One region of the Planococcus alpniumensis genome, then DNA from elsewhere that is predicted to be linked to it. Evidence: a T-box and tRNA genes for the amino acid it is inferred to sense, from the RefSeq annotation. Region 1 holds a T-box; the other holds one or more tRNA genes.

Region 1 (15,123 bases):
GGACTTGATAGTGAAATGAATCAGCCGATGATTACTTCATCGTGAAGCTAGCCGCCCTCCGCTTGGGGCATGCCTCCCGCATTAAGCCAAGAAGAACATTTGTCTTATTGCTTCGGCTCGCCCGTATGCACGGTTCGGCTTTTAGTTTTCATTGGATGTGGTTTGCGATGAAGTGTCACTGTTAATTGTTTTCATCCGCTCTTGGCGACGCTTAGCTGGACTGATATTGCAGAGAAGTTCCGTGCGCTGTTCAATTTGAATTTACGAAGACGATTAAAATTTTTCACGCTTACTTCAGTGTGTGATGAATTTCATTTCCTCTCTAAAACTAGAGATGGAGCGGAAAGGGGCGACTCTGGAGGGATCAGGACGAGCTGAAGACCCTGGACTGAGCGCTAGCGAGGGAAGCGGCTGAAGCCGGCCCCCGGGCAGCCGAAAACGCGACGTCCTGTCGCATCGGCTGCATGACCCGCATCCTGCGGGCCTAAAGCGTCCCCTTGAAGCGCAATCTCCACCACAAGAATTTCCTGTTTAAATTCGGTAATTCACATAACTTCTTCCCGATTCAACACCATGAAAATCACCATTCATTGTGCATAAGTTCACAGTCAATTCCGACTACGAGCGTTATACTTGTGACACCATAATCGCTTTGCTAGAATTGTAATTAGCTTAAGTTTAGAATGATTATAAAGTGGAGTTTCCACAGCGGAAACCCTTGTACGATAAAGCAAAGTTCAAGCAGGTTCATGCCTTGTTCACAAAATCGCAGGCATAATCTGATGGAAAAGTGGTATACTTAGGGAAATGAAATATTGAACGCGAAAGGTGTTTTAAGCCCATGCATACACTCGTAGTCGGGGTCAACTACCGTTCAGCGCCTGTATCGATCCGTGAGAAGCTATCGTTCATTGAAAGCGAGCTTCCGCAAGCGATGCAAGCCCTGCAACAACAAAAAAGCATATTGGAGAACGTCATCGTATCGACATGCAACCGGACGGAGATCTATGCCGTCGTGGACCAGCTGCATACCGGCCGTTTTTACGTGAAGCAATTTCTGGCTTCCTATTTCGACATTCCGATGGAGCAGTTCTCCCAGTATTTATTCCTTCATGAACAGGACGAAGCGATTGATCATTTGTTCCGTGTCACTGCCGGAATCGATTCGATGGTCCTTGGCGAGACGCAGATTCTCGGCCAAGTGAAATCCAGTTTCCTCGCAGGCCAAGAGATCGGTACGACAGGAACCGTGTTCAACCAATTGTTCAAGCAAGCGGTGACGCTGGCAAAACGTGCGCATAACGAAACAGCGATCGGCGAGAATGCAGTATCGGTTTCTTACGCAGCGGTTGAGCTTGGCAAAAAAATCTTTGGTTCATTGAAAAACAAGCATGTCGTCATTCTCGGCGCAGGGAAAATGGGCGAACTCGCCATTAAGAACCTGCAAGGCAGCGGAGCGGACCGCATTACGGTCATCAACCGCACATTCGAGAAAGCGGAAGTGCTCGCTGATAAATTCGGCGGAATGGCCAAACCTTTGAATCAATTGCAATGCGCATTACTGGAAGCGGACATCTTGATTTCATCTACAGGCTCGACGGATTTCGTCATCGATCTCGAATTGATGCAGTTTGTCGAGAAGCTGAGAAAAGGCAAGCCATTGTTTATGGTCGATATCGCGGTACCGCGTGATATGGATCCACGCATCGGCGATCTTCAGAATGTCTTCCTATATGATATTGATGATATGCAAGGCATCGTCGAAGCGAACCTCGCTGAACGTGAACGCGCGGCGAAACAGATCGCCGTCATGATCGACCAAGAAGCAGAGCAGTTCAACGACTGGCTCGGCACGCTAGGCGTTGTTCCGGTCATTTCCGCATTGCGTGAGAAAGCGCTTGGCATTCAGGCGGAAACGATGGAAAGCATCGAGAACAAAATGCCGGATTTGACAGATCGCGAGAAGAAGATCCTTAATAAGCATACGAAATCGATCATCAACCAATTATTGAAAGAGCCGATTTTGCAGGCCAAGGAAATGGGTACAGCGAAGAAATCACGCGAACAGCTTGAAATGTTCATGCAGATTTTCGGCATTGAAGAAGAAGTCGAGGAGCAGCGTGAAAAACAAGCGCTTGCGACGCGCCAAAAAGCGGAGCGTGCACGCCTTGAAAAGCAGCAAGAAGCGCTGCAAGGACAAGAAAATCCAGGCTATACTGTTTAAAAATATTTCCAATTAGCGTGGATTTTCATCTCCTCGCTGTAAATGACCCAACCGGGCCGCAAATGCGGGATAGAGCTATCTTATAATGAGGCGTTTTCGAATCTATATGTTAAAATGTAGAGGCGAAACGCCTTTAATTATGGAAACGAAGGGGAATAGGATGGCTGATATAACAATGGCAAGGCTGCATGAAGCTATGGTTATACTATATGCTATCAGCCTTGTCTTTTATTTTGTCGATTATTTATATACTACGAAAAAAGCCATCCGGATTGCCATGTCACTTCTTGGGGCCGTGTGGTTATTGCAGACCGTGTTCCTGGTGCTCTACATCGTAGAGACACAGCGCTTTCCGGTACTGACTTTGTTTGAAGGCATTTATTTCTATGCGTGGTTATTGGTTACGCTATCGCTCGTCTTGCGGATTTTCTACCGTTTTGATTTTGCGGTATTTTTGATCAATATCATCGGATTCATCTTTATGGTTATCCATACATTTGCGCCGGTTCAGATCGAACGGTCGCCGGTCGGGGAAGCCTTGGTGTCGGAGTTGTTGTTCATCCACATCACGTTCGCCATCCTGTCCTATGCGGCATTTTCGTTATCGTTCGTTTTTTCTGCGCTTCACCTGCTGCTGTACAGGCTATTGAAGCAAAAGAAATGGACCAAGCAATGGAGCAGCCTGCCGTCACTCGGGCAGACCGAACAGGGCATGACCATTTCCGTTTTGGTCGGCATCCCGATGCTGTTCGTCTCACTCGTTCTCGGCTTCCAATGGGCAGTCGTGTCGCTCGAGGAATTTTCCATTTTAGATGTAAAAATTGTGGGTTCGTTTATCCTGCTGATTGTCTATAGCTTTATTCTATGGCGTCACCGGCGAGGCAACTTGAATGGCATGAACTATGCCTGGGCCCATTTGTATGCGTTTTTGATATTGCTGATTAATTTCTTTTTCGGCAGTCGTTTATCGGAATTTCATTTTTGGTATTAATAGAAAGGTAGGATTCAGTTGAGAAAAATCATTGTAGGGTCAAGAAGAAGCAAGCTTGCGTTGACGCAAACCAACCAATTCATTGAGAAAATGAAAGCGGCAGGTGCGCCGTTTGAATTCGAGATTAAAGAGATTGTCACTAAAGGCGACCGCATCCTGGATGTTCAATTGTCAAAAGTGGGGGGCAAAGGGCTTTTCGTCAAAGAAATCGAAGAGGCGCTTTATGCCAAGGAAATCGATTTCGCCGTCCACAGTATGAAAGACATGCCAGCTGTTCTTCCCGAAGGTTTTGTCATCGGCTGTATCCCGGACCGGGAAGACCCGCGTGACGCCTTCATTGCGAATGACCATGTGAAATTGATGGATTTGCCAGTCGGCGCTGTCGTCGGCACAAGCAGCTTGCGCCGGAGCTCGCAGTTACTTTTACTGCGCCCGGACCTTGATGTCCAGTGGATCCGCGGGAATATCGATACACGCCTCGCGAAGCTCCATGCAGGTGATTTCGATGCCATCATTCTGGCAGCTGCTGGGTTGAAACGTATGGGCTGGAGCGATGACATCGTCACTGAATTCATGAATACAGAAGACTGTCTACCGGCGATCGGGCAAGGCGCACTCGCCATTGAATGCCGTGAAGACGACGAAGAGCTTCTTGCGGAACTAGCGAAAGTGAACGACAAAGAAACAGAACTGGCCGTGACGGCGGAGCGTAAATTCCTTAAAGACATGAACGGTAGCTGCCAAGTGCCGATTGCAGGATATGCGACGGTTTCAGGTGATGAAATCTCCTTCACAGGATTGATTTCGGCTCCAGAAGGCGACCAAGTGTACAAAGAATCAGCGGCTGGCAAAGACCCGATTGAAGCAGGCCGCATCGTAGCTGAAAAAATCAGCGCACAAGGCGGATATGATTTGATCCAGCGTGTCATCGCCGAAAACAATGTGTAAGAAAAAACCGGTCATCATTTTTACCGGCAGCCGTTTGCCGAAAGAAGCGGCAGAGCTTGCGCTGCAGAACGGGGCGCAGGTGGAATATTATCCACTGATCGAGACGGTACTGCGAAACACCCGTGCGCCTAATTTTGAGCGTTATGGCTGGCTGATTTTCACGAGCCGCAACAGCGCAGAAGCTTTTTGCAAGCTGCGTCCAGAAACCGATGCGAAAATAGCGGCTGTCGGTGATAAGACCGCTGAAATACTGGAAAAACACGGCTATCCGGTCGACTTCATCCCTTCAACGTTCAGTGCCGATGTCTTTGTCCAGGAATTTCCGGACATCGCCGGCAAGGAACGCTGTTTGTTTGTCAGGGGGGCTCTCGCCAAAGACACGATTTTGTCGATGCCGCTAGTGATCGATGAATGGACTGTCTATGATACCGTCAAGAAGTACAACAATGCACAAGCGCTCGCCGGGATGTCCGATGTCACGATTATTTTCGCTAGCCCTTCGGCAGTTTCTGCTTACCGGGAAGCGGGTGGAAATTTCAAGGACATCCAGACTGCCGCGATTGGGCATATTACCGAACGAGCCATCATCGAAGCGGGTGGAGAGGTCCATTTCCGCCCTGAAACTTATACGTATCTTGAAATCATCCAGACAATAGCGAAAGGAAGTTGCAACTTATGAAAGACTTGAAATTCGATCGTCACCGCCGTCTGCGCGGTTCAGCGAATCTTCGTGCAATGGTCCGTGAAACCTCCGTACAAAAAGAGGATTTCATCTATCCGATTTTTGTTGTGGAAGGCGAAAACTATAAAAAAGAAATTTCTTCAATGCCAGGAGTCTACCATTATTCAATCGACCGCCTTGGCGAAGAATTAGATGAAGTGGTTGAGCTCGGCATCCCGTCCGTCATTCTTTTCGGTGTTCCGAAAGATAAAGACCCAGTCGGTTCGCAAGCTTATCACGACCACGCGATTACACAAGAAGCGATCCGTTTTGCCAAACAGCGCCATCCGGAACTCGTTGTCATCGCCGATACGTGCCTATGCCAATATACAGACCACGGGCATTGCGGCGTCATCGAAGACGGCGTCATCTTAAACGATGAGTCACTCGACTTGTTGGCGCGTACAGCGGTATCCCAAGCAAAAGCCGGTGCAGATATTATCGCGCCATCGAACATGATGGACGGCTTTGTCGCAGCGATCCGCTACGGCCTTGATGAAGCCGGATTCAGCCATATTCCAATCATGTCATACGGCGTGAAATATGCTTCTGCTTACTACGGACCGTTCCGTGAAGCGGCGCATTCTACGCCTCAATTCGGCGACCGCAAAACCTATCAGATGGACCCGGCAAACCGCATGGAAGCACTTCGCGAAGCATCATCCGATGTTAATGAAGGCGCAGATTTCATGATCGTCAAACCGGCGTTGTCTTATCTTGATATTATCCGCGAAGTTCGCGATAACTTTGACATCCCGATCGTCGCTTACAATGTTTCGGGTGAATACGCGATGGTTAAAGCAGCCGCGCAAAACGGCTGGGTCGATGAAGAAAAAATCGTTCTTGAAACTTTGCTCAGCATGAAACGTGCTGGGGCAGATATTCTGATGTCGTACCACGCAAAAGACGCGGTACGCTGGCTGGAGGGAAAATAATATGGGATACGAACACTCTAAACAAGCATTCGAAGAAGCAAAACCACTGATGCCAGGCGGCGTCAACAGCCCGGTGCGCGCCTTTAAATCGGTCAATATGGAACCGATTTTTATGCAATCCGGCAGCGGAGCAACCATTACGGACATCGACGGTAACACGTATATCGATTACGTCTTGTCTTGGGGCCCGCTGATTCTGGGCCATGCCCATCCTGAAGTGGTGAAAGCCATCCAGGAACAGGCAACACTTGGCACTTCATTTGGCGCACCGACGATCCTTGAAAACGATATGGCAAAACTCGTCCAAGAGCGCGTGCCATCAATTGAAATGGTCCGTATGGTATCGTCCGGTACAGAAGCGACGATGAGCGCACTTCGCGTAGCGCGCGGCTATACAGGACGCAACAAGATCCTGAAATTTGAAGGCTGTTACCACGGCCACGGCGATAGCCTATTGATCAAAGCGGGATCTGGCGTTGCGACACTCGGCTTGCCAGATTCTCCAGGCGTACCGGAATCTGTGGCGAAAAACACGATTACGGTTCCTTATAACGATTTGGAAAGCGTGCGCCTAGCGTTCCAGGAGTTCGGAGATGATTTGGCGGCAGTGATCGTCGAGCCGGTCGCCGGCAATATGGGCGTCGTTCCGCCAGCTGAAGGATTCCTTCAAGAGCTGCGCAACTTGACGCATGAAAACGGCACCGTCTTGATCTTCGATGAAGTCATGACTGGCTTCCGCGTCGGCTATAATTGTGCACAAGGCCATTACAGTGTCACGCCGGACATGACGTGCCTCGGCAAAGTCATCGGCGGCGGGTTGCCTGTTGGCGCATTTGGCGGCAAACGCGAAATCATGGAACAAGTCGCACCAAGCGGCTCGATCTACCAGGCGGGCACACTGTCCGGAAACCCGCTCGCGATGCGTGCAGGTTTTGAGACATTATCGCGTTTGAACGAAGCAAGCTACGAAACATTCGTTGAACGTGGTGACCAGCTGGAAAAAGGTTTCCGCGAAGCGGCTGAAAAATACAATATCCCGCATACGGTCAACCGTGCTGGTTCGATGATCGGCTTCTTCTTCACGAATGAGGAAGTGACGAACTTTGAAACGGCTTCGAGTTCCGATCTGGAGTTGTTTGCGGAGTACTATCGTTTAATGGCGGAAGAAGGCATTTACTTGCCACCATCCCAGTTTGAAGGCATGTTCCTATCGACTGCCCATACACCTGAACATATCGAACGCACAGTGCAAGCATTCCATAATGTGTTTGCGAAACTGGCAAGATAAATTAGAAGAATCGTCCTTGAAGGCTAGAAAGACTGGCTTTCGGGGGCGGTTTTTTTATAAACAAATCTTTGCACTGTTTCCGGATAGCGGAAGGAAGAGCAATATATTGACCATAAGCGTGACAAAACTTATGAGTTGATGGATTGATTTATAGAGGGAAATTCATTTTATGTCTAATAGTCTGGTAATATAAAACTAATAGATCTTTTAATTAGTGAAAGTTGGTAACGCATTGAAACGTTTTCTAATGACTTTGGCCATCGTATTGGGCGCTGGCTTTTTGTTGAGCCTGACTGGTTTGTTCCTGCCGTGGCTGTTGGGCCCGATGGCGGCTTTTCTTATCTTGCGGCAAGTGACCGATATGAAGTTCCACTGGCCGAAAGTATTCCGGACGCTTGGGTTGTTGCTGCTTGGCGTGCAGATCGGCGCAGCCTTTACCCAGGAGTCGGTATTGTTGATGGCGGCGGATCTGCCGTATATGTTTATCATGACCATCGCGGTCGTCGCGTTTTCCTTAGGGCTCGGCTGGTTGTTCCAGCGCATGACGCGCGTGACGATGTCGACGGCGTTGCTCGGATCGATGCCGGGAGGCTTGTCGCAGATGGTGCTCATTTCTGAAGACGTGAAATCCGCCAATGTGACGATCGTGTCGGTCATGCAGACTTTCCGCATCCTGCTTATCGTCTTTACCGTGCCGCTCGCTGCAGGACTTTTATCAGGGCGGGCTTCTGGCGATATTGTGGAGGCGGGCTTCCAGTTCTCACCTTACGCATTCGGCATTGCCCTTGTCTTCGGCTACGTATTATTCTGGATCATGAAGCGCATTTCTTTTCCAGCACGTGAATTGATGGCGCCGGTTCTTGCGATGGCGGTCGTCCAGACCTTGACCGGCAGCGATTTAATTGATTTGCCGAGTCTCGTCATCATTATCGCGCAAGTGTTGATCGGGACGCATCTTGGTTTATCGATGGAAAAGCTCGGCGATTCCTTGGACGGGCGGATTGCGGGGGCGGTGTTTCTCAACACGGTACTGCTGATCGCTTTTTCTGCGGGTATTGCCTACGGGCTCGAATGGTTATTGCCAGAGTATCTATTCCTCGACTTTTTCTTGAGTGCAGCTCCCGGCGGCATGGCCGAGATGACGATTACCGCACTCGAAGCGGGGGCGGATGTGCCGCTGGTGACGAGCTTACATCTGTTCCGGCTGTTCTTCATCTTGCTCATTGCGGCACCACTCGTCGCCTACTACGTGAAAAAGCTTGACGCTAAATCAGGCTATTGAGTACAATAAGCTTAACAGGATATTGATGCGTTGATGAGGATAGTAAAGTGTCCGGGACATTTCAGAGAGAAAGCCGAGTGGTGAAAGGCTTTCATGTTCCGCATTTGAATGTCACCTCGGAGCAGTTGCCGTGAAATGAGTAGCGGGAACCGGATGCGAATCCGTTATCGAACTTGAGAGCCAGGCGAATTCTGCCTGTGTATAAAGGTGGTACCGCGAAAAACTCCTTCGTCCTTTACGAGACGACAGGAGTTTTTTTGTATTCATTTTTAAGTTCGACAGAAAATGTGCCGCATGTTGGCCAAGAGGAGGAATTTGGATGAGCAAGCAATTATCAACGAAATACGAACCGCAAGCAATCGAACAAGGGCGTTACGACTGGTGGGTGGACAATAAATTCTTCGAAGCGAAACCGGAAAGCGGCAAAACGCCATATACCATCGTCATCCCGCCGCCGAACGTCACGGGCAAGCTTCACTTGGGGCATGCTTGGGATACCACCTTGCAGGACATCATGACCCGCATGAAGCGCATGCAGGGCTATGATGCGTTGTGGCTGCCTGGCATGGACCATGCCGGCATCGCGACACAGGCGAAAGTCGAAGGCAAGCTGAAAGAAGAAGGCCGTTCACGCCACGATATGGGCCGCGAAGCGTTCCTTGAGGAGTCGTGGAAATGGAAAGAAGAATACGCAGGCCATATCCGCCAGCAATGGTCGAAACTTGGCCTGGGGCTTGACTATTCACGCGAGCGTTTCACTTTGGACGAAGGCTTGTCCAAAGCGGTGCGCGAAGTATTCGTCAAATTATACGAGAAGAAATTGATTTACCGTGGCAAATACATCATCAACTGGGACCCGGCGACACAAACAGCAATCTCGGATATCGAAGTGATCTACAAAGACGTACAAGGTGCGTTCTATCATATGCGCTATCCGTTGGCTGATGGTTCTGGCCATATTGAAATTGCGACGACTCGCCCTGAGACGATGCTTGGCGATACGGCAGTCGCGGTTCACCCGAGAGATGAACGCTATCAGCATTTGATCGGCAAAAAAGTCATCTTGCCGATCATCGGCCGTGAAATTGAAATCGTTGCAGACGATTACGTCGACCGCGAATTCGGAAGCGGTGCCGTGAAAATCACGCCGGCCCACGACCCGAACGACTTTGAAATCGGCAATCGCCACAATTTGGAACGCGTTCTCATCATGCATGAAGACGGCTCGATGAACGAAAACGCCGGCAAATACGAAGGCATGGACCGCTTCGAATGCCGTAAAGCAATTATCAAAGACCTTCAGGATATGGACGTTTTATTCAAAATTGAAGAACATCTTCATTCCGTCGGGCATTCCGAGCGCAGCGGTGCAGTCGTCGAACCGTATTTATCGACACAATGGTTCGTGGACATGCAGCCACTCGCGAAGAAAGCGGTCGACAGCCAGAAGAGCGAAGACGGCGTCAATTTCGTGCCGGACCGTTTCGAAAAAACCTATTTGCACTGGATGGAAAACATCCGCGATTGGTGCATCTCGCGTCAATTGTGGTGGGGACATCAGATTCCGGCTTGGTACCATAACGAAACCGGCGAAATCTATGTCGGCCACGAAGCACCGGCGGACGCAGAAAACTGGACGCAAGATGAAGATGTTCTCGATACGTGGTTCTCATCCGCCCTATGGCCGTTCTCGACACTCGGCTGGCCGGAAGAAAACGATGAGTTGAGCCGTTACTACCCGACCGATGCACTCGTGACGGGCTATGACATCATCAACTTCTGGGTATCGCGCATGATTTTCCAGGCACTTGAATTCACTGGTGAAAAACCGTTCAAAGACGTGCTCATCCACGGCCTCGTTAGGGATGCGGAAGGACGCAAAATGTCGAAATCACTCGGCAACGGCGTCGACCCGATGGACGTGATCTCGGAATACGGTGCAGATTCCTTGCGCTACTTCCTGGCGACTGCATCATCTCCAGGGCAGGACCTGCGCTACTCGAACGACAAAGTCGAGTCGGTTTGGAACTTTGCCAATAAAATCTGGAATGCCTCGCGCTTTGCAATGATGAACATGGAAGGCATGGAGCACAAAGATATCGGTTTGTCCGGCGAGAAATCCGTGGCTGATACATGGATCTTGACGCGCCTCAACGAAACGATCGAACAAGTGACAGACCTTGCGGAACGCTACGAGTTTGGGGAAGTAGGCCGCTTGCTTTACAATTTCATCTGGGATGATTTCTGTGACTGGTATATTGAAATGGCGAAATTGCCATTGTACGGAGAAGACGAGCAGGCAAAAGCGATGACGCGTTCGGTGCTCGCTTACGTGCTCGATAACACAATGCGTTTGCTACACCCGTTCATGCCGTTCATCACTGAAGAAATCTGGCAGAACTTGCCGACTGAAGGCGAATCCATCACGATTGCCGCTTGGCCGACAGCCGACCCGGCACTGAGTGATGTGAAAAAAGCCGACAGCATGAAGCTATTGATGGACGTTATTCGTTCGGTCCGCACGATCCGCGCGGAAGTCCAGACGCCGATGAGCAAGAAAGTGCCGATGACGATCAGCGCGAAAGACGCGACAACTTTATCGGTGCTCGAAGAAAACGCAGCGTATATCGAACGTTTCTGCAACCCGGAGACGTTGACGATTGGCCACAACATCGAAGCACCAGAGAAATCGATGTCAGCGGTCGTGTCCGGAGCGGAATTGTTCATGCCGCTTGAAGGCTTGATCGACATCGAAGAAGAATTGAAACGCCTGCAAAAAGAACTCGACAAATGGGCGAAGGAAGTCAAACTCGTTCAAGGCAAATTGTCGAACGAACGCTTCGTGTCGAAAGCACCGGAAGCGGTAGTGGCAGAGGAACGCAAGAAAGAAGCGGATTACCTCGAGAAGCACGCAACCGTTGAAAAACGCATGGAAGAATTGAAGAACCTGTAATAGAAAAAAGCGATTCCCGAATTGGGGAATCGCTTTTTTAGTTCCGGTCACTTTCGCGGAACGGATAGTTTTGTTCCAGTTTCGTAAAATGTTGTGCCAAGAGCTCGGCGATATTGTCCTCATGTGTTTGATAAAAGGAGCGGGCGCCGACGGGGTCTTCAAGTTCATTGAACACATGGCGGCCGTCTTCCAACAACAAAAAATCGATGCCGATATAATCACTCTTCAACGCTTTGGCAATGTTTTCAATGTCTCGCCGTTGGACAGCCGTCAGTTCAAAGCTTTCAGCGCTAGCACCAAGTGAATAATTCGCTTTGAATGAATCAGTGGCACTGCGTTTGACTGCACCGACGATTTCCTTGCCGATGACGTATGCCCGGACATCGGCTATATGCGGGATGACAGGCTGATAGAGGAGAGGTACTTTAGTGTCCGGCATATCTTGAGCGGATTTCACGAGCCAAACTTCCTGGCCTCCATGGCCGTCTGCAGTTTTGCTTACATAAGGCACTGGGAGCGGCGTTTTCTGTGTCGGGATCACCGGCACGCCGAGCAGTTGCAGAAATTGATGGCTCTGCCATTTGTCGTTGGCGATGCGGTTCACTTCTGCACGGTTGATGAGCCGTACGCCGCGGTCTTCCAAAAAACGCGCCGCATGCGGCTGGCGTACGCGAAAAAACACCGATTGCCCCTGGACACGCTTAAGTAATTGTTCCAGCCCCGAATCGCTCCAATCGTCCCAGGTGAGTAACTCAATTGAACAAAAGCGCTTTAATTCATCAATAAAACCTTGATTGTGCTGCGCAGCGGCGGATTCGTATAAAAAGATCATGCCAAATCCTCCTGGATATAGCGGATCATCTCATCTGCGACATTGATGCCTGTGACATTGAGGATATTGCGGATATGTGCAGCCGCATTGACTTCACAGACGAGCGTTTGGCCGTCCGGTCCGTATAGCAGATCGACGCCGGCAAATACGGCACCGACTGCTTGTGCCGCCTCCAGTGCGAGTTGTTGTTGCTCGGGAGTCAGTTCGACTGGGAACGCCCGGCCGCCGTTTGTGATGTTCGCACGGAAGTCGGTATCGGATTGTCGTTTCATGGCCGCAACGATTTTTTCTCCGACGATATTGACACGGATGTCGCGCCCGCGGCTTTCCGCGATGAATTCTTGGAATACGTAATCGATTCCGGATAGGCTTTCGACTTTTTCGTAAAACTCAATTTCCGTTTCAATCAAATACACTTTCATGCCAAACGACCCGTGCCCTTCCTTGATGATCATCGGCAAGCCGATTTGAGCCAATACGCCTTCAAAATAGCCGGAACCTTGGATCGTGAAGTTCGGATACACTTTCGGAGCGACGATCGTCTTCGGCATCGGGATTTTTCTTTCCGCCAAGCGGATGTATTGCGTGGCTTTGTTATCGCATAAGTCGATGATCGCCGGATCGTTATAAACGGGAACCCCACGGCTTTTAAGAAAATAGCCGAGCAAAATGTCTTTGTCGAGCAGCACCGCAAAATCGGGAAACGACTGCTGTTCAGACAGCGACATTTGGATTTCGTAATTTTTCTTGATTGACACTTGGATGCCTTGGCGCTCGGCGGCTTCTGCCATCAATTGCGCTTGGTCTTGAAATTTATCGGAAACGAGGCTTCCGTTATAGATAACCCAACAACTCAGCATTTCCATTCCACCTTCATGATATACTCATACGTAAAAAGTGTATCATGTTTACTTACGGAAAGAGGTTTTTTTATGATTACAGGACTCGATCACTATAAAGATAAATGGGGTGTCCGGTCGGATGCTTCGATTCAACCTGGACTAGAAGCGATGGAATCCGCTTTGGCTGAGTTGGGGAACCCCCATCAAGGACTGTCCTTTATCCACATCGCAGGAACCAATGGCAAAGGCTCCACGGCAGCTTTAGTTTCCTCCATTCTTATGGCGCACGGAAAACGGGTCGGCAATTTCTTTTCCCCTGCGATCGAAGATGTCCATGACCAAATCCAAATCGATCGGCTGCCGGTCGGAGCAGCGGAAATCGACCAGGCAATGGAACAACTGGCGAACGTGAAAACGCCATTGACGGATTTTGAATTGCTGACGGCTGCTGCCTTTCTTATATTTAAAGAAAAATCGTTGGACTACATCGTTATCGAAGCGGGCATGGGCGGCAGATTCGACAGCACCAATGTGATCGACCCGCTCATTGCGATCATCACGAGCATTTCCAAGGAACACACAAAGTTTCTCGGCGACAGCATTGAAGAAATTTCCTGGCATAAAGCCGGCATTATCAAATCAAACAAGCCTGTCATCATCGGGCAATTGCCGGATCCTGCCCGCATGATAGTCAATGAAATTGCGAATGAAAAAAATTCTGCTGTCTTTGCTGTTCAAGAGGGCTATAGCGGTCCTTTGAAACTGAAAGGGGATCATCAGAAAATCAACGCCTCTTTGGCATGGATGGCTGCTGAGCAATTGCTGGCAGGAAACTTTGATGAAGAAAAAGCGGTTTACGGCTTATCTCACGCTTCTATTTCATTCCGCTTTGAAGAAGTATTCCGCGATGTTATTTTTGACGGGGCACACAATGAAGCGAGCATCAAAGCTTTGGTGAAAACCATACAGCAAAATTACCCAAATAAAAAAATCTGTATCGTAATGGGGTTAATTCAAGGTAAGGACTATTTATCTATTTTAAGAGAGCTGGAAAAAATTAGCACTGATTTTACGTTTATTGATTTCAGCGAAGACCGTGCAATGCCGGCGCATATTTTATTTTCAGAAAATATAAGTAAAATAAAGACAATTCGAAATGATTATGATATATTACCTGTACAAGAAGATAGGGAAGTGACAATAGTCACAGGTTCTCTTTACCTACTTAGTATTTTAAAACAACAAAATTATGAAATGTTCCGGCATTACAAAAACCGCTGATCATCAAAATGGGGGCGCTGCAAGAACATAGCAAGGGAGAAGAGCGATGGATCCATTATCAAAAAGAAAGAGAATTCTTTGGACGGCATGGTTGTTAATCGTTCCGCCAGGACTCTACCTTATCTATCAATATTACCCGCCGCCTGCTATGGAAATGGCCGATATGTTAGCCTATTTGGCTTTTTTCGTTCTGGCTTGCTTGTTCCCGATGAACATTGGCGGCGTGCCGACGTACCTTGTCCAATGGCTAATGGTTGCCGTGTTCTTGAAGTACGGGCTATTCGTGGAAGTCATACTTTCCCAAGTAACGATGCTCATCGTTATTTTACGGTTGCGGACTTCTGAAAGCCTGTCGGTGCGAATTCCGTTCAATTCCATGATGTTTTATTTTATTTCTGTAATTGCCGGTTTGTCATTTATGCTTGCAGGCGGTGAGATCGGTTCGTTGAATCTGGGAGATGTTATCTTGTTCGGCCTGTTGTTCCAGACCGTCTCTTTCGTCGCAAATCAATTGATTCTCTATGGCTATATCCGCATCCTTGGTGAACATAAAGATTTTTTCTCACTCGATACCATTTGGGATTTCTCCATTACATTTTTAGTTTTCCCATTCTCTATCGCCCTTTATATGTCAGAAGCTTATTTCGGCTTGGCGGCATTGCTGCTGCTCGGCATTCCGTTCTTTACGATGACTGCCATTATACATATGTACACCAATTCTGAAAAAGTGAACAACGATTTGAAAAAAGCGGGGGAGATCGGACATCAACTGGCTGCCCGCTTGTCTTCCGATGAAGTGCTCGACCAGTTCGTCATTCAAGTCGCT
Region 2 (15,123 bases), 790 kb from region 1:
TTCCGTTTCAGTGCGTATGGCCGTCAAAGCTTCATCCTGCAATGCCGGGTTCTGTGCACCCCTGCGCTGCAATAAATCAGCATAGCTAGAAATGACAGTCAGCGGCGTTTTCAGTTCATGGGAAGCATTTGAAACGAATTCTTCTTGTTTGCGGTAGTTTTCTTCCAGTAAACCGATCATTTCATTAAAAGTAACGCCCATTTGGCTTAGTTCATCCCGCGATTCTCCCGCGACAGGCAGCTTCTCGAAAGAGCCGTCGCGCTGGATGCGCCGCATCGTCCCGGTAAGCCCTTCGATCGGGCGGGTCAATACTCGGCCAAGCAACGCACTCGATAAGAAAATCGGGATCATCGCAAGCATCGTCACGGAAATGAGCACCAAGCGCAAAGTCGAGAGGTTTGCGGTCACTTCACCTAGCGATTGGGCGACGATCAATTCCAGCACTTCACCACCGGGCCAAATCACGGGCGCCGTGACGTAGGCAAATTGTTCTCCTTCAACAGCCATTCTTCCCGAAGTCCCTTCGACATCATTTGGAAATTCTACATTGACGGATGGATCCTGGATAATTGTATTCAGCAAGCCGCTACTTTGGTTTTTCTCTTTGATCAAGCCGTCTACCGGCACATAGGCGCGCAAGATAGTATCTGGCGATTCTTCAGTATTATTGGCATTGAATGTCGCAACCATCACTTCCACTTCAGCTTCCAGCCGTTCGACTTCTGTTTCATAAGCCAGGCTGCTGAAGGAGACGTAAATGACGACCGCCAGGATCATTAGCACAAAGAACATCAATAAAGTCGAGGACAGGTGAATCTTATGCTTGAGCTTCATGCGGCTGCTCCTTCAAGACGTACCCGACGCCTCGCACTGTCTGCAAATAGGTGGCATCTTCACCGAAATCAATCTTTTTGCGCAAATAACGGATATAGACATCGATAACATTCGTGTCGCCATAATAATCATAGCCCCACACCGCATTCAGCAATTGTTCACGGCCCAGCACTTGTTTCGGATGACGCATCAGATACAATAGCAGATCGAATTCACGAGGCGTCAATTCGATTTGCCGCCCTGCCCTTACGACTTCCCTAGTGCTTTCATTGAGTGTGAGCTCTTCAAAACGGTGCAAATTTCCATCAACTGGATTTTTCTCCCTTAAGTTGGCACGAATTCTGGCAAGCAGCTCCTCGATTTCAAACGGTTTTGTCACATAGTCATTTGCACCAAGATCAAGCCCAGCCACTTTGTCTTTGACATCGTTTTTAGCGGTCAGTAAAATGACCGGCAACTTGGCATCAGATGCACGGATCCGTTTCAAGACATCGAGTCCATAAATTTCCGGCAACATCAAATCGAGCAGCACCAGATCCCATTCCTGCTCCCGGAAATGGATCAAGGCTTCCGAACCTGTCAAAGCGACCGCAGTTTCATAGCCTTCGAATTTCAGTTCCAACTCAAGGACACGGGCGATGCTTTTTTCATCTTCCACGATCAAAATGCGCTCCGTCATCTGCACACCCCCTTTTTTCCTTAATCATAGCAGGTTCAAAAAGAAAAAAGCGACCTAAAGGCCGCTTTCTACTTCAATACTGTCCGGATCCATTTCGCCCGGTTTTTATAAGGAGGGTATGTCAGATTGGTCGACAATTTCGTGGACTTTTTGACGATCGATTTGGCATGGGTAAAGGTCTCAAAGCTTGATTTTCCATGATACGAATTCATGCCCGATGGCCCGACGCCACCGAATGGCAAGTAATGGCTGCCGACATGTGAAACCGTATCGTTGATGCAGCCTCCGCCGAATGGCAATTGATCCAGGAAGAACCGGACGGCCCGATCATTCTCAGAGAATAGATAGGCAGACAGCGGCTTCGGCAAACGCCGGATGTCCCGCAGCAATTGCGGCAAATCGTTATAGGTGATGATCGGCAAAACTGGTCCGAACAATTCGTCTTCCATTGATGGGCTTTTCCAATCGATGTTGTCGAGCAATGTCGGTTCAATATAACGGTCAGCTCTATCGAAGTCGCCGCCATAGACAATATGGGCTTTTTCTTTTTCAATGATTCCAGTTAGCCGGTCATGATGTTTTTCATTGACGATGCGGCCGTAATCCGGACTGTCCTGGGCGTTGTCGCCATAAAACTTACGGATTGTCTGGATGAAGATCTTCATGAAGTCCGCCTTTACCGACTCATGGACACAAAGATAATCCGGTGCCACACATGTTTGTCCGGTATTCATGAATTTGCCCCAGGCGATGCGTTTGGCCGCAAGCTCCAAGTTGGCCGTCTGGTCGACAATTGCCGGGCTTTTGCCGCCGAGCTCTAACGTAATCGGGGTCAATCGTTCGGATGCCGCTTTCATGACCACTTTCCCGACCGGCACGCTGCCGGTAAAGAAAATATAATCAAAGGAAGCATGGATCAGTGCGGTCACTTCCTCGCGTTCTCCTTCGACCACTCTCACATAATGCGGCTGAAAACTTTCCTCTAAGACCGTGCGGATGACGCGTGCGACGTTCGGCGTCGCTTCAGAGGGCTTGACGACGGCGCAATTACCAGATGCCAGGGCGCCGACGAGCGGTTCCATCGCCAATTGGAACGGATAATTAAACGGGCCGATAACCAGCACCGAGCCGTATGGTTCACGGATAATGAAGCTTTTGGCAGGCTGGAGGTGGATTGGCGTTTTTACTTGTTCGGGCTTCATCCAATTTTCAAGATGCTTAGTCATATGGCCAATGCTATCGAGCACAAAGCCTATTTCCGTGGCATATCCTTCAAACTCGCTTTTTCCAAGGTCCAATTGCAGCGCTTCGATAATGTCATCTTCATGGGCTTGAATCGCAGACTTTAGGCGCTGCAGCTGCGCAATGCGGAAATCCGCCGATTTTGTCACGCCTGTAAAATAATAGCCTCGTTGATCAGCTATCATATCCTCTACATCATTCGCTGTAAAATTCACTGTTAAAAACCTCCTGTGGGTCATTTCAATAATTGGTCGATATAACGCTGGACGACTAAACCTTCGTCAAAACCGACGAGGAACGTCGATTGTTCTTTCATTTCATCGAATAAGGAACGCACGGTTTTTTCCGTTTGCACTTCTACACGTGTTTTCCCCCGTTCTTCGCGGTACAAACGCGACCAGTTTTCAAGCGTTAGCACTCCGTCATCACCATACACTTTAAATTGCAACAGTTCGTTCTGCCCTGCCCCGCTCATGCCAGACAATAAAAAAGGCGAACCTTGCTGCGTCTTGCCGTGGGCGATGATTCCGGTTTCACATTTCTCAATATCTTCGGGAAAATCCACTTGGTGTGCGGAAATCTCCAATGTCCCGAACAGGCGATGCATTAACTGCAAATAATGAGGGAAGACTTCCCGCACAAATCCTCCTTGGTCCCTGGAGGCAATCCACGGATTTTGCTGCCATGCCCGCGGCCACTCTGGAAACACCGTATGCAATTCGATACGGCGGACTTTTCCAATATCTCCGCTTTTGATGCGCATCGCCATGTCGCGAACGATCGGCGAATACATCAACGGGAAATGCATGGCGGTGTGGATCCGGTTGTTCGTCGCGGACTCTGCCATCGCCTGTGCCGCCCGTGCGTCTTGGGCAAGCGGCTTTTCGCACAATACATGCAAGCCCCTTCTTGCAGCAGTTTCTGCAAGCTCCGCATGGCTGTTCGGCGGTGTGCCGATGTAGACCCAGTCGATGTCAGCTTGGAACAGTTCGTCCAAGGAGTCGGTGACGGCTACGCCGTAGTGCTCTTCGATGTAGTTTAGCCGATTCCTGTCCGTGTCATAAACCGCTTCGATTTGTGCTGCGTCATCTTGTTGGATTTGCTTGATGAGGCGCTCCCCGACAATTCCCGCTCCAATAATTCCAATCGCTATCAAAACCATCGCCCCTTTTTTGTTTCATTGTTTATAAGTGTAACCTTGTGGGGTATAGAATAGTCAAACAATTACATTCGAAAGAATAGGAGGAAACAACATGAATGAACAGAAAAACTGGTGGGAGCCGATTTTTACGGGAACATTGGAAATGGGTGTCGATAAAGAAAAGCTGGAAACCATCAACGAAGACAGCCTATTATACTTCGGTGAAACCACGAGCACGTTGGAGCAATGAAGATGCCCAACCATTTGGCAAGTACATAGCAGCGCTTGATCCCGTCCGATTGGGAGCAAGCGCTTTTTTTCATGGTATCCTGTCCGTTCATTGTCGCCTGCACTTGTTTTCGCTATAATTTGATTTAGAAAGCAGGGATTGCCATGAAGTCATTCGTCTTATTATTGATCAGCCTGCTGGTGTTGTCGGGATGTACTTTTCCTGGCACCACCGATACAGGCGGCACTGCCGGCAGGACGGCTGTAGAAGTCACCGATGTCATCGACGGGGACACGGTCAAAATCATCTATGATGCCAAAGAAACCACGGTCCGTTATTTGTTGGTCGATACGCCGGAAACAAACCATCCAAGATTCGGCGAGCAGCCACTCGGTCCACAAGCGACCGAGCGCAACCGCGAACTGATCGAACAGGCGAAGCAAGTCGAAATTGAATTTGATGTTGGCGACCGGTTTGACGATTACGACCGCCTGCTCGCGTATTTTTATGCTGATGGGGAAAGCATACAGGAGCAATTGCTTGAAGAAGGCTTTGCACGAGTTGCCTATATCTTCCCGCCGAATACACGCTATGTCGATGAATTCCGCGACGCCGAGGCCGAAGCGAAAGATGCTGAAATCGGTATTTGGGAATTTGAAGATTATTCGACAGACCGCGGATTCAATGCAAATGCTTACGAGCAAACTGAAGTAGATGGCACCGATACCGCTGATGACTGCCGCATTAAAGGCAATATCAATCGGAGCGGCAATAAAATTTATCACATGCCCGGCTCTCCTTCCTATGAAGGGACCAATCCTGAACAATGGTTCTGTACGGAGCAGCAAGCAAGAGATGCTGGTTTCCGCAGTTCCGGCCAGTAAAAAAGGAGGAATACGATGCAATTGCTTGTCCTGCGCCTTGATTACCGCAGCTCTACAACGATCGAAAACCTGCAAAGACAGCTACGCCAACCGAATTCCAAACTAGCGTTGCAATTGCCGCATATCCCGCTGCTGATTTTTGAAAAAACCGCTCCGCATCATTTGAAGGCAGCACTGGAACCGATTGCCCAAAAAACCGCTCCCCCTTCTTTCCATGCCAGCGATATCGGATTTTCCAAAGACGGCGCGCGATTTTATTTGCAGGTCCATCCAAATGAAGCACTCGGTGAATTATACAGCTCATTGAAATTGGCAGCCCATGAATATTCCAATGGCGCTGATGTGCAGTGGCAGCCGCATGTCCCGCTCATCGGCAAGGTCCCCGCTCCGTTTTGGGGCCCATTGTTTGCAAGGTTGGCGCTGGAATTTGACCATCTGGACGGAACGGCCGTGGCGCTGGAATGCTGGTCCGTGATCGGCGATCGCACGACAATCGAATGGAGCCTGTTCTTGAAGAGTTGAAAAACAATGCCGGTTTTAAAAAGCCGAAAGTTTTTTCACAAAAGCTATTGTCTTTTTTTAAACTGGCATATATAATAATAAATGTCCTTGAGATTGCGATTCCTTAGCTCAGCTGGGAGAGCGCTACCTTGACAGGGTAGAGGTCGCTGGTTCGAGCCCAGTAGGAATCATCTAAGCATGCTACGCGCTGCACAAAACACCAACCGGTAAAACGGTTGGTGTTTTTTTATTATTTCCACAAACAAAAAAAGATGGGAGCCCGAGGGCTTCCATCTTTTTTATTATGCAGTTTGAGGTCTTTTCGTCTTTTTCTCTCTCGACATCCATTGGATCGCGAACAAAATGATAAAGACAGCCGCCCCGATAAGATCCGTAAATCCTTCCGGGTAGATCAAGGCAATTCCTGTAACAAATGTGATGATTCGCTCAATCCAATTGAGCTTGCGATACCAATAGCCGATCAAACCGGCCCCGATGGCGATCATGCCGGTGATGGCGGTGATCAATACCCAGATCAATTGGGTCCAGGTCGTGTCAATCATCAACAGTTCTGGCGACAAGACGAACATATACGGAATGATAAATGCCGCAATGGCCAGCTTCGCCGCATTGAACCCAGTCCGTATCGGCTCCCCTCCGGAAATCCCGGAAGCTGCGAAGGCAGCGAGCGCGACCGGCGGGGTGATATCTGCGATGATCCCGAAATAGAAAACGAACAAATGCGCAGACAGCGCAACGACGATTGGAACAGCTGCGCCAGCAGGCTCATCGACCATCAGCAAGGTAATGATGGCAGGAGCAGCAATGGTGGACGTGATGACATAGTTAGCCGTTGTCGGCGATCCCATACCAAGCACAATGGCTGCGAGCATGGTGAAGAACAATGTCAACAGGACGTTCCCGCCAGATGCGGAAACGAGTCCGTTTGCCAAGGACAGGCCAAGTCCGGTTTTGACGACCACTCCAACAATAATCCCTGCCGTAGCTGTCGCTGCTGCGACCGCAAGTGCAGTTCTGGCCCCGTCCACAAGAGCGTGGATGATGTCTTTAAAGCCAAGGCGTGTTTCTTTATTGAAGGCACTGACAAAAATCGTCAGCAAAATACCGTATAATGCCGCTTGCATCGTCGGGATTCCGACCAGCAAGAACAAGATGATCGCAAGAATCGGCGTCAACAAATAGATTTTTTTCAATACTTCCTTGCGGTCCGGCATTTCTTCATGCGACAGACCTTTCAAGCCGATCCGTTTCGCCTCGAAATGCGTCATGATCCAAACGCCTGTGAAGTACAGGAGTGCCGGAATGGCTGCCGCTTTGGCAATTTCCCAATAAGTGACACCGCCGATAAATTCGACCATCAGGAACGCTGCCGCTCCCATGATTGGAGGCATCAATTGGCCGCCTGTCGAAGCTGCTGCTTCAACGCCGCCAGCAAATTCTTTCTTATATCCAAGCTTTTTCATCATCGGGATTGTATAAGACCCCGATGTAACAACGTTTGCAACCGAGCTCCCTGAGATCGTCCCTTGCAGGGCACTGGAGAAAATTGCCACTTTTGCCGGGCCACCGGTCAGATTTCCGGCTAGCGACACGGCGAGGTCATTGAAATACTGCCCAACCCCTGTCTTGACCAGAAACGAACCGAATAACAGGAACGTAAAGATGAACGTCGCAGAGACCCCGATCGGCGTGCCGAGAATCCCGTCCGTTGTATAGAACATCAACTGGATTAAGGATTCCAGGTCCTGTCCGCGGTGGCGCATAAACCCTGGAAAATACGGCCCGAAGAATCCGTAGGTCAAAAACAGTATACCAATGACCGTAATCGGCATCCCAACGGCCCGTCTTGTTGCTTCAAGTGTTAAAATAACGGCTAAAATCCCGACAATCAGATCCAGCTCAGTCACGCGGCCAATGCGGAACACCAAATCATCGTACATGATCGGCCAATAAGCGCCGACACCGATAGATAATAAGGCGAATATGTAATCGTACCAGGCCACTTTATGGCGCGCACCTTTCCGGCGGCGCATTGGGAATAGGATGAAAATGAGCGATAGTGCGAATCCTAAGTGGACAGAGCGCTGGATATACGCTGTGTATTGGCCGAAGATGGCTGTATACAATTGAAACAATGAAAAGGCCAAAAGCCCATAAAACACGACATGTTTGATTATGCCTGATAAATCACGGGTGTTCGATTCCGGATCGTATTTCTGGAGAAGTTCTTTTTGCTGCTCCTCTGAAAAGTGGCCTTCGTCTTCAGGCGGAAGTTTTTTCTTTTCTCTTTCTTCTGGCGATAGTTTATCGCTCATAGATGTTCACTCCTTCTAATTGCTGATAAATGGATAAGCGCTGGGCACGGAATGTATAGATCTTGCCTCTTTCCAAACTGTTCTTCAAGTCCAGTTCTTTTCCCCCGTATAGGAAAGCGAGTTCCGCGTCCACGTCCCCGACTAGCAACCGGAATTCGGGCAGCTTCCGCTTCATATCCTTAATAAAGTATTTCCCGTCTTTTTCGACAAAGCGCTCCCCTTCTCCTGCATTAGACGGCATGCCGATATTGAAATCTTCGTACTCCAGCTCCGTCATCACCAGCTGCCCCTCATCATCAAGACGGTAACTTTCGATGACATCCGATAGATGGATCGAATGCGTATAGCGGATCTTGAAGCGGTCTTCTACCACTGGAATGCGCGTTGTAATTTCGTTTGTTTCCGAATCGATGAAGACGAAGTGTTTCTGATATGGGATGAAGAAAAGTGCGGAGCAGATAAGGGTGAGGATGGTTAATATTAGAAGGGCTTTGAGAATCCTATTATTCCACAAGATGATTCCCCCCTAGTGACAAAAAATAAATAACGACGATAAAGCTTTCGCTTTATCGCCCGTTATTCTGATCAATTCTTATTGGTTTACTTCATCGAAGTAACGCTGAGCGCCAGGATGGATGTCGATCCCGATGCCGTCTAGAGCTGTTTCAGCCTTGATGAAATCAGCTTTAGCGTGTTGGATTTGATCTGTGTTTTCATAAATTGCTTTTGTGATGTCATAGACCGTATCTTCAGAAATGTCGTTTTGGACGACAAGCATGGCAAGAACGGAAACTGTCGGGACATCTTCAGTCAATCCGTATGTGCCAGATGGAACTACATCCTCTGCATAATACGGGTATTTCTCGATCAGTTCAGCAGCCTTATCTTCTGCTACTGGAACGATATTTACATCGGAAGTGGCACTCAAACTTTCAACTGCGCCAGTTGGCGTTCCAGCTGTGATGAACGCTGCATCGATTTGTCCAGATTGCAAGCTTTCCTGCGACTCGCCAAAGTCCAAGTTCTGCGCATCGACATCATCCATGGTCATCCCGTGGATTTCAAGCAATTGCTCAGCATTGATATAGGTACCTGAACCAGGTGCACCGACAGATACCGATTTGCCTGCCAAGTCTTCAAACGCCGTGATGCCAGACCCTTCAGTCGTGACGATCTGGATCGTTTCTGGGTAAAGAGCTCCAATAGCGGAGACGCTGTCAATGACTTCCCCTTCGAACATGTTCGAACCTTCAGATGCGTAGAAAGCCGTGTCTGTCTGCACAAAAGCGATCTCGCCCGTGCCATCAGCAAGGGATGTCATGTTCGCTGCAGATGCCTGGGACACTTCGGCAGTCGTATCGATGCCTGTCTCATTCTCGATGATCGTCGCCATCGCTCCGCCAAGCGGATAATAAGTACCTGTTGTTCCGCCAGTCAATACACTGATGAATTCCGGCTCAGCTGCTCCGCCGCCTTCTCCTTCATCTGCTGCATCGTCTCCACAGCCTGCCAGGAATACGGATCCGGCCAAAGCGACAGTCGCATAGAATCCAAACTTTTTGTTTAACATAAATCGGCCTCCCTTTATCTATAGTTTCTTTCACCCTTCATATTACCATGACTTTCTGTCCATCTGTCAATTTAATTTTTTCAAATGGAATCGGTTTCAAACCAAATTTATGGCAATAAAAACCTTTTTTTATATTTCCGCTCCGGGCACATGAGTTTCCGGCGTCGTCTCTTCAGGAGTTAGATCTTCGAAGCTTCTGCCTTCTTCCTCTAAGTCGCGTGTGCGATGCGCGATGCGGGCAGAGGCACACGCCGCGATACTCGAAACAAGGTCATCAAGAAACGTGTGGACGTGCTCCCCATATTTCGTATCGAGCTTATGGATAATGCCGGTTTTGTTTTTGTCCAAATGCCCGAATGTTGTCACGGCGATGCTGCCATAAGTGAGTACAGCGCCGAGACCAATCATTTCATCGACCCCGAACAAGCCTTCATCCGAACCGACGATTTGTTGAAGCGGCTGGGACAATTTGCCTTGCTCCGCCAGTTCATCGAGTTCAATGCCGACCAGAAGAGCATGTTGCATCTCCCGCTTGCGTAAGACGCTTTCGACCGACTCGATGCAATGGTCCAGCGTCAACCCTTCATTAAAAGGCAATTGCATTTCCAACACGATTTTTGCGATATCTTCTTTCGTAACGCCCCTTCTTTCCAAAGCTTCATGCGTCGCTTTGGTCACTTCTTCTGAATGCACACGGAAACGTCCTCCATCCATAATGCCATCCCCTCTCTCTATTTGGATTTGTCTTCCCGTCCATTATACCTTGCATGGGGGAATATGTTACAATTTTTGTACAATAGAATTAGAAGGAGGCAACATCATGAACAAAGGAAGCGTAGAAGATTTCACGCTTTACAGCGATGCCTTGGGAGAAGACATGCAAGTACTCGTCCATTTGCCGTCAAATTATTCTCCCCTTTATAAATACAGCCTCGTCATCGCATCGGATGGCAAGGATTATTTCCAACTCGGCCGTGTGCCGCGTGTCGTTGATGAATTGCTGGAAAATCAGGAGATTGAAAACATCATCTTCGTTGGCATTCCATATAAAAGCGTGGAAGACCGCAACCGAAAATACGAACCGACCGGCGAACAGCATGCCGCTTATTTGCGTTTCTTGGCTCACGAGCTGGCGCCTTACCTCGATGAGAAATACCCGACCTACCAAGTCGGCATGGGCCGAACATTGATTGGCGATTCGCTGGCAGCCACGGTTTCCTTGATGGCTGCACTGAAATACCCGAATATTTTCGGGCGTGTCATTCTCCAATCGCCGAAAGTCGGGCCGGAAATGATGCAAGCTGTCGAGAAGTTTTCGATGAACAATTCGTTCACGGTCTATCATGTCATCGGCTCGGAAGAAACCGAAGTCAAACTGACCAACGGGGAAACCGCCGACTTTCTCACGCCGAACCGCGAGTTGAATGAGTTGATGAAAAATAAAGGGTTTTCGCTGTTTTACGAAGAATTCAAAGGAGACCATACATGGAAATACTGGCAGCCTGACCTGAAACGGGCGCTGCTGATGAATTTCGGCATGTAGGCCTTAAGGAAACAAACTGAACAATTTGATATAATTGAAGAGCAAGCATTTATTAGATGAGGAGGTCTATTGATTATGAAATATGGCATTGCAGCATTTCCATCGAAAAAACTACAAGACTTGGCGAATTCCTACCGGAAACGCTATGACCCGCATTACGAATTGATCACGCCCCATATTACATTGAAAGGGCCTTTCGAAGCGGATGACTCAGAAGTAAAAGCAATGGCGGAAGAGCTTGGCAATATCGCCAAACGCCAAAAACCGTTCCGTATCCATGCAACGCGCGTCAGCACGTTCACGCCGGTGACAAACGCTTTGTACTTCAAGATCGAACCTTCAAAAGAGCTGATGGATCTTCACGAAGACCTCCACTCCGATTTTCTTGGCGGCATGCCGGACCATCCTTTTGTGCCCCATATCACCATCGCACAAAAACTCTCCGATTCGGAGCATGCTGATGTCTACGGCCAATTGAAAATGGCCGGAATCGATCACGAAGAGACAATCGACCGCGTCCACCTGCTCTATCAATTGGAAGATGGTTCGTGGACTGTGTACGATACATTCCGGTTGTCAGGAGATGAAGCTTAATTGCAAAAAGTAAAAATCGTTGAAACCGAACTCGAAAAAGAACAGGCTTTTGAAATACGCCGAAAAGTTTTCGTCGATGAGCAAGGCGTCGCCCTTCATGTGGAAATGGATGAACATGACGATAGCGCCACTCATTTTATCGGTTATGAACTGGAACAGCCGATTGCCGCTGCCCGGATCCGCGAATACGAACAAGGCGTCGGCAAAGTCGAGCGCGTTTGCGTGTTGCCTGAATACCGCGGACATCACTTCGGGGCGGAGATGATGGAACAGCTGGAGGAATATGCCCGCTCGATCGGCTATTTCCGCTTGCAACTCAATTCCCAGAGCCATGCCATCCCGTTTTACGAACGGCTTGGCTATGATGTGGTCTCTCCCGAATTCATGGACGCCGGCATTCCCCACCGACAAATGGAAAAAACCCTATAATAAAAAACCTTCCGGAAAACTCCGGAAGGTTTTTTTCATGCGTTTTATAAGACGTGATAGCCGCTGTCGACGTGCAAGACCTCGCCCGTGATGCCGCGGGACATATTGCTGAACAAGAAGACGGCCGTGTCGCCGACTTCTTCCGGTGTCGTGTTGCGGCGAAGCGGTGCTTTCTCTTCGATTTCACGCAAAATCGAGTTGAAGTCGCTGACGCCTTTAGAAGACAATGTGCGGATCGGGCCGGATGAAATCGCATTGACGCGGATATCATGCTTGCCAAGATCCGCTGCCAAATACCGGACAGACATTTCAAGCGATGCTTTGGCCACGCCCATGACATTATAGTTCGGCATAACGCGCTCTCCACCGATGTATGTCAAGGCTACGATGCTGCCGCCTTCTGTCATCAATGGTTTTGCGTATTTCGAAACGATTGTCAATGAGTACGAGCTGATGTTATGTGCGAGCAAAAAGCCATCGCGCGATGTGTCCGAAAAGTCGCCTGATAATTCTTCGGTTTTCGCGAACGCGATGCAATGCGCAAGCCCATCAATTTTTCCAGCGCTTTCTTTGATCGTATTGAAACATTTCTCTACGTCTTCGTCGCTGGTCACATCACACGGCAAGATTTGCTCATGCTTGCCATCGAGTGTCGCGACCAAATCACGCACCGACTTTTCAAAGCGCTCTCCTGCATATGTAAAGATCAAATTCGCTCCAGCCGCATCCAATGAACGCGCAATTCCCCATGCGATGCTGCGCTTATTGGCAACCCCCATGATGACGTATGTTTTATCTTTTAATGAAATCGACATATATATACCTCCTAATATTATTACCTGGTACTAATATTACCCCATAAAAAAAGAAAGTGCAATTGCACTTTCTGGGATCTTGCTTCATTTAGCCCTATACCGTTATAAATTCGTCAGGAACGTCGTCGCCAAGCCCAAATAAATGAGGATGGAAATGATATCGTTCAAAGTCGTGATGAACGGCCCGGATGCGACGGCAGGATCGATCTTCATCCGGTGAATCAATAACGGGATAAAGGAGCCGGCCAATGTCGCGACAAAGATCGAGCTGGCGACCGCAGTGCCGACCAACATTCCTATGAGTAATTCAGACTTCCAAAAATAAACGAGCCCCACGACAACGATGCCGCAGATGACGCCAGTAATCAAACCTGTGCCTGCTTCGCGGAACAATAGCTTCATCTTGCTTTCTTCTTCGATGTCACCCGTCGCAATACCGCGTACGGCAACCGCGAGTGCCTGCGTGCCGCTATTTCCGGCCATCCCTGCAATCAACGGGATAAACACGGCGAGCAGCGCCACTTCGTCGAGCGTCGCTTCGAACATGCCCATCAAATTCGCTGTCAGCATGCCAAGGAAAGTCAGCAAGATAAGCCATGGCAAACGTTTTTTCGCTGCTGTCAGCGGTCCGCGGTCAAAGGTATCCATGTCGGATACGGCAGCCAATTTGGAATAGTCATCAGACGCCTCTTCATCCAACACGTCAATGATATCATCGACTGTGATGATGCCGAGCAGATGGTCCTGGAAATCCACGACCGGAAGTGCGAGAAAGTCATAGTCTTTGATCATGCGCGCGACTTCTTCCTGGTCTTCGCTTACCTGGACACTGACGACACGGTCGTTCATGATCGCTTCGATCAAGGTGTCTTCATCTGCAACGATCAAATCGCGCAATGTTACGATGCCTGATAATTTGCGGTCTTCATCGATGACAAAGACGTAATAGATCGTTTCGGCGTTCGGTGCGGCATTTCGCAGGATATTCATCGCCGAACGCACCGTCGAATTTTTCGGGATCGCGACAAATTCCGTTGTCATAATCGATCCGGCTGTATACTCTTCGTAATGGAGCAAGTCCTTGATCTGCTGGGCGGATTCCTTGTCCATGATCGTCAAATAGCTGGCGACTTGGTCTTTGTTCAGTTCATTGAGTACATCGACTGCATCATCGGTGTACATATAGGACAGGATATCGGATGCATAGCGTGTATCCATTTCCTTGAACAGATCTTCGTATTCGTCATCGTCCACTTCAATGGCTTCAAAAATATCCGCCATTTCTTTCGGAGAGAGATACTGATAGAGCAATTGCCTCGTTTCTCCGTCCGCTTTTTCGTAAAAGCTTGCTTGGTCGTATGGATGGTGGGACAAAAATTCTTCTCGGAATGCTTCGACATCCCCTTTATTCAGTAATTCATGCAATAATTCTTCGTTCAGTTCCTCGTCACGGATCTTCGTTTCGTCCATCATGTATACTCCCTCCTTTCAATCATTTCAGCTTTATTCCAGATATGCGTTACACTGAAATCAGCATATCGCCTATAGGAGCTGAAGAGTATGAATTATGATGTTATTGGTGATATCCACGGCTGTTTTGATGAGCTGCTCGAATTGATTGAACAGCTTGGATACCAATTCGAAAATGGCCTTCCTGTACATCCCGAAGGCCGCAAGCTTGCCTTTGTCGGCGACGCCATGGACCGCGGCCCAAAATCTCTCGACGTCCTGCAGCTATTATTCGCCATGCAGGACGCGGGCATCCTTTATTATTCCCCTGGCAATCATTGCAATAAACTGTATCGCTTTTTCAAAGGCAATCCGGTCGAGCTCCTGCACGGCTTGGAAATGACCGTAGCGGAATGGCGCCAGCTTGAACAAGGCGCGCAAAAACAGTTCAGGAACCGGTTTATCCGTTTTTATGAAGAGCTTCCGCTTTATCACCGATTACAAGAGGATTTGATTGTCGTCCACGCCGGGCTGCGCCAGGATATGATTGGGCTGCCACTGAGCCGCCGCATCATCACGTTTGCATTATACGGCGAAATCACCGGCAAGTACCATTCCGATGGGCGTCCCGTTCGCGGCAATTGGGCGAAAAGCTACCAAGGCGAACCATGGATCATTTACGGCCACACGCCGGTCGCGACTCCTTATTTCAAGAATCGCACCGTCAATATCGATACCGGCTGTGTATTCGGAGGGCATTTAACTGCCTTGCGTTTTCCGGAAATGGAGATTTACCAGGTCCCGTCAACACAAGTTTATCAGCCAGACCGCTTTCATCAGTACGATTAGACCAGTGCCAGCATGTCAGCAGCAAGAG

What was found. The T-box of region 1 lies ahead of G3255_RS07440 (valine--tRNA ligase). A T-box ahead of a tRNA ligase gene usually reads a tRNA of that ligase, here a tRNA-Val.
Region 2: it encodes a tRNA-Val, which carries the amino acid that the T-box ahead of G3255_RS07440 (valine--tRNA ligase) is inferred to sense. The anticodon was not compared.

Annotation. Positions count from the first base shown of each region.
Region 1 covers NZ_JAAMTH010000001.1:1,455,239-1,470,361, forward strand. The annotation lists gene hemA (glutamyl-tRNA reductase) at 842-2,224, shown strand; gene G3255_RS07410 (cytochrome C assembly family protein) at 2,385-3,215, shown strand; gene hemC (hydroxymethylbilane synthase) at 3,234-4,163, shown strand; gene G3255_RS07420 (uroporphyrinogen-III synthase) at 4,156-4,842, shown strand; gene hemB (porphobilinogen synthase) at 4,839-5,819, shown strand; gene hemL (glutamate-1-semialdehyde 2,1-aminomutase) at 5,821-7,107, shown strand; gene G3255_RS07435 (AbrB family transcriptional regulator) at 7,340-8,389, shown strand; T-box leader at 8,411-8,628, shown strand; gene G3255_RS07440 (valine--tRNA ligase) at 8,709-11,342, shown strand; gene G3255_RS07445 (ATP-grasp domain-containing protein) at 11,380-12,174, opposite strand; gene G3255_RS07450 (ATP-grasp domain-containing protein) at 12,171-13,034, opposite strand; gene G3255_RS07455 (bifunctional folylpolyglutamate synthase/dihydrofolate synthase) at 13,107-14,297, shown strand; gene G3255_RS07460 (sensor domain-containing diguanylate cyclase) at 14,344-15,123, shown strand, end outside.
Region 2 covers NZ_JAAMTH010000001.1:2,248,522-2,263,644, forward strand. The annotation lists gene G3255_RS11495 (sensor histidine kinase) at 1-834, opposite strand, end outside; gene G3255_RS11500 (response regulator transcription factor) at 818-1,513, opposite strand; gene G3255_RS11505 (aldehyde dehydrogenase) at 1,582-2,970, opposite strand; gene G3255_RS11510 (Gfo/Idh/MocA family protein) at 2,991-3,911, opposite strand; gene G3255_RS11515 (hypothetical protein) at 4,009-4,146, shown strand; gene G3255_RS11520 (thermonuclease family protein) at 4,290-5,009, shown strand; gene G3255_RS11525 (2'-5' RNA ligase family protein) at 5,025-5,531, shown strand; tRNA gene G3255_RS11530 (tRNA-Val) at 5,629-5,701, shown strand; gene G3255_RS11535 (TRAP transporter permease) at 5,813-7,846, opposite strand; gene G3255_RS11540 (DUF1850 domain-containing protein) at 7,836-8,360, opposite strand; gene G3255_RS11545 (TAXI family TRAP transporter solute-binding subunit) at 8,439-9,416, opposite strand; gene G3255_RS11550 (phosphatidylglycerophosphatase A family protein) at 9,546-10,130, opposite strand; gene G3255_RS11555 (alpha/beta hydrolase) at 10,237-10,959, shown strand; gene G3255_RS11560 (YjcG family protein) at 11,035-11,553, shown strand; gene G3255_RS11565 (GNAT family N-acetyltransferase) at 11,554-11,982, shown strand; gene fabI (enoyl-ACP reductase FabI) at 12,027-12,797, opposite strand; gene mgtE (magnesium transporter) at 12,900-14,270, opposite strand; gene prpE (bis(5'-nucleosyl)-tetraphosphatase PrpE) at 14,358-15,095, shown strand; gene G3255_RS11585 (RluA family pseudouridine synthase) at 15,092-15,123, opposite strand, start outside.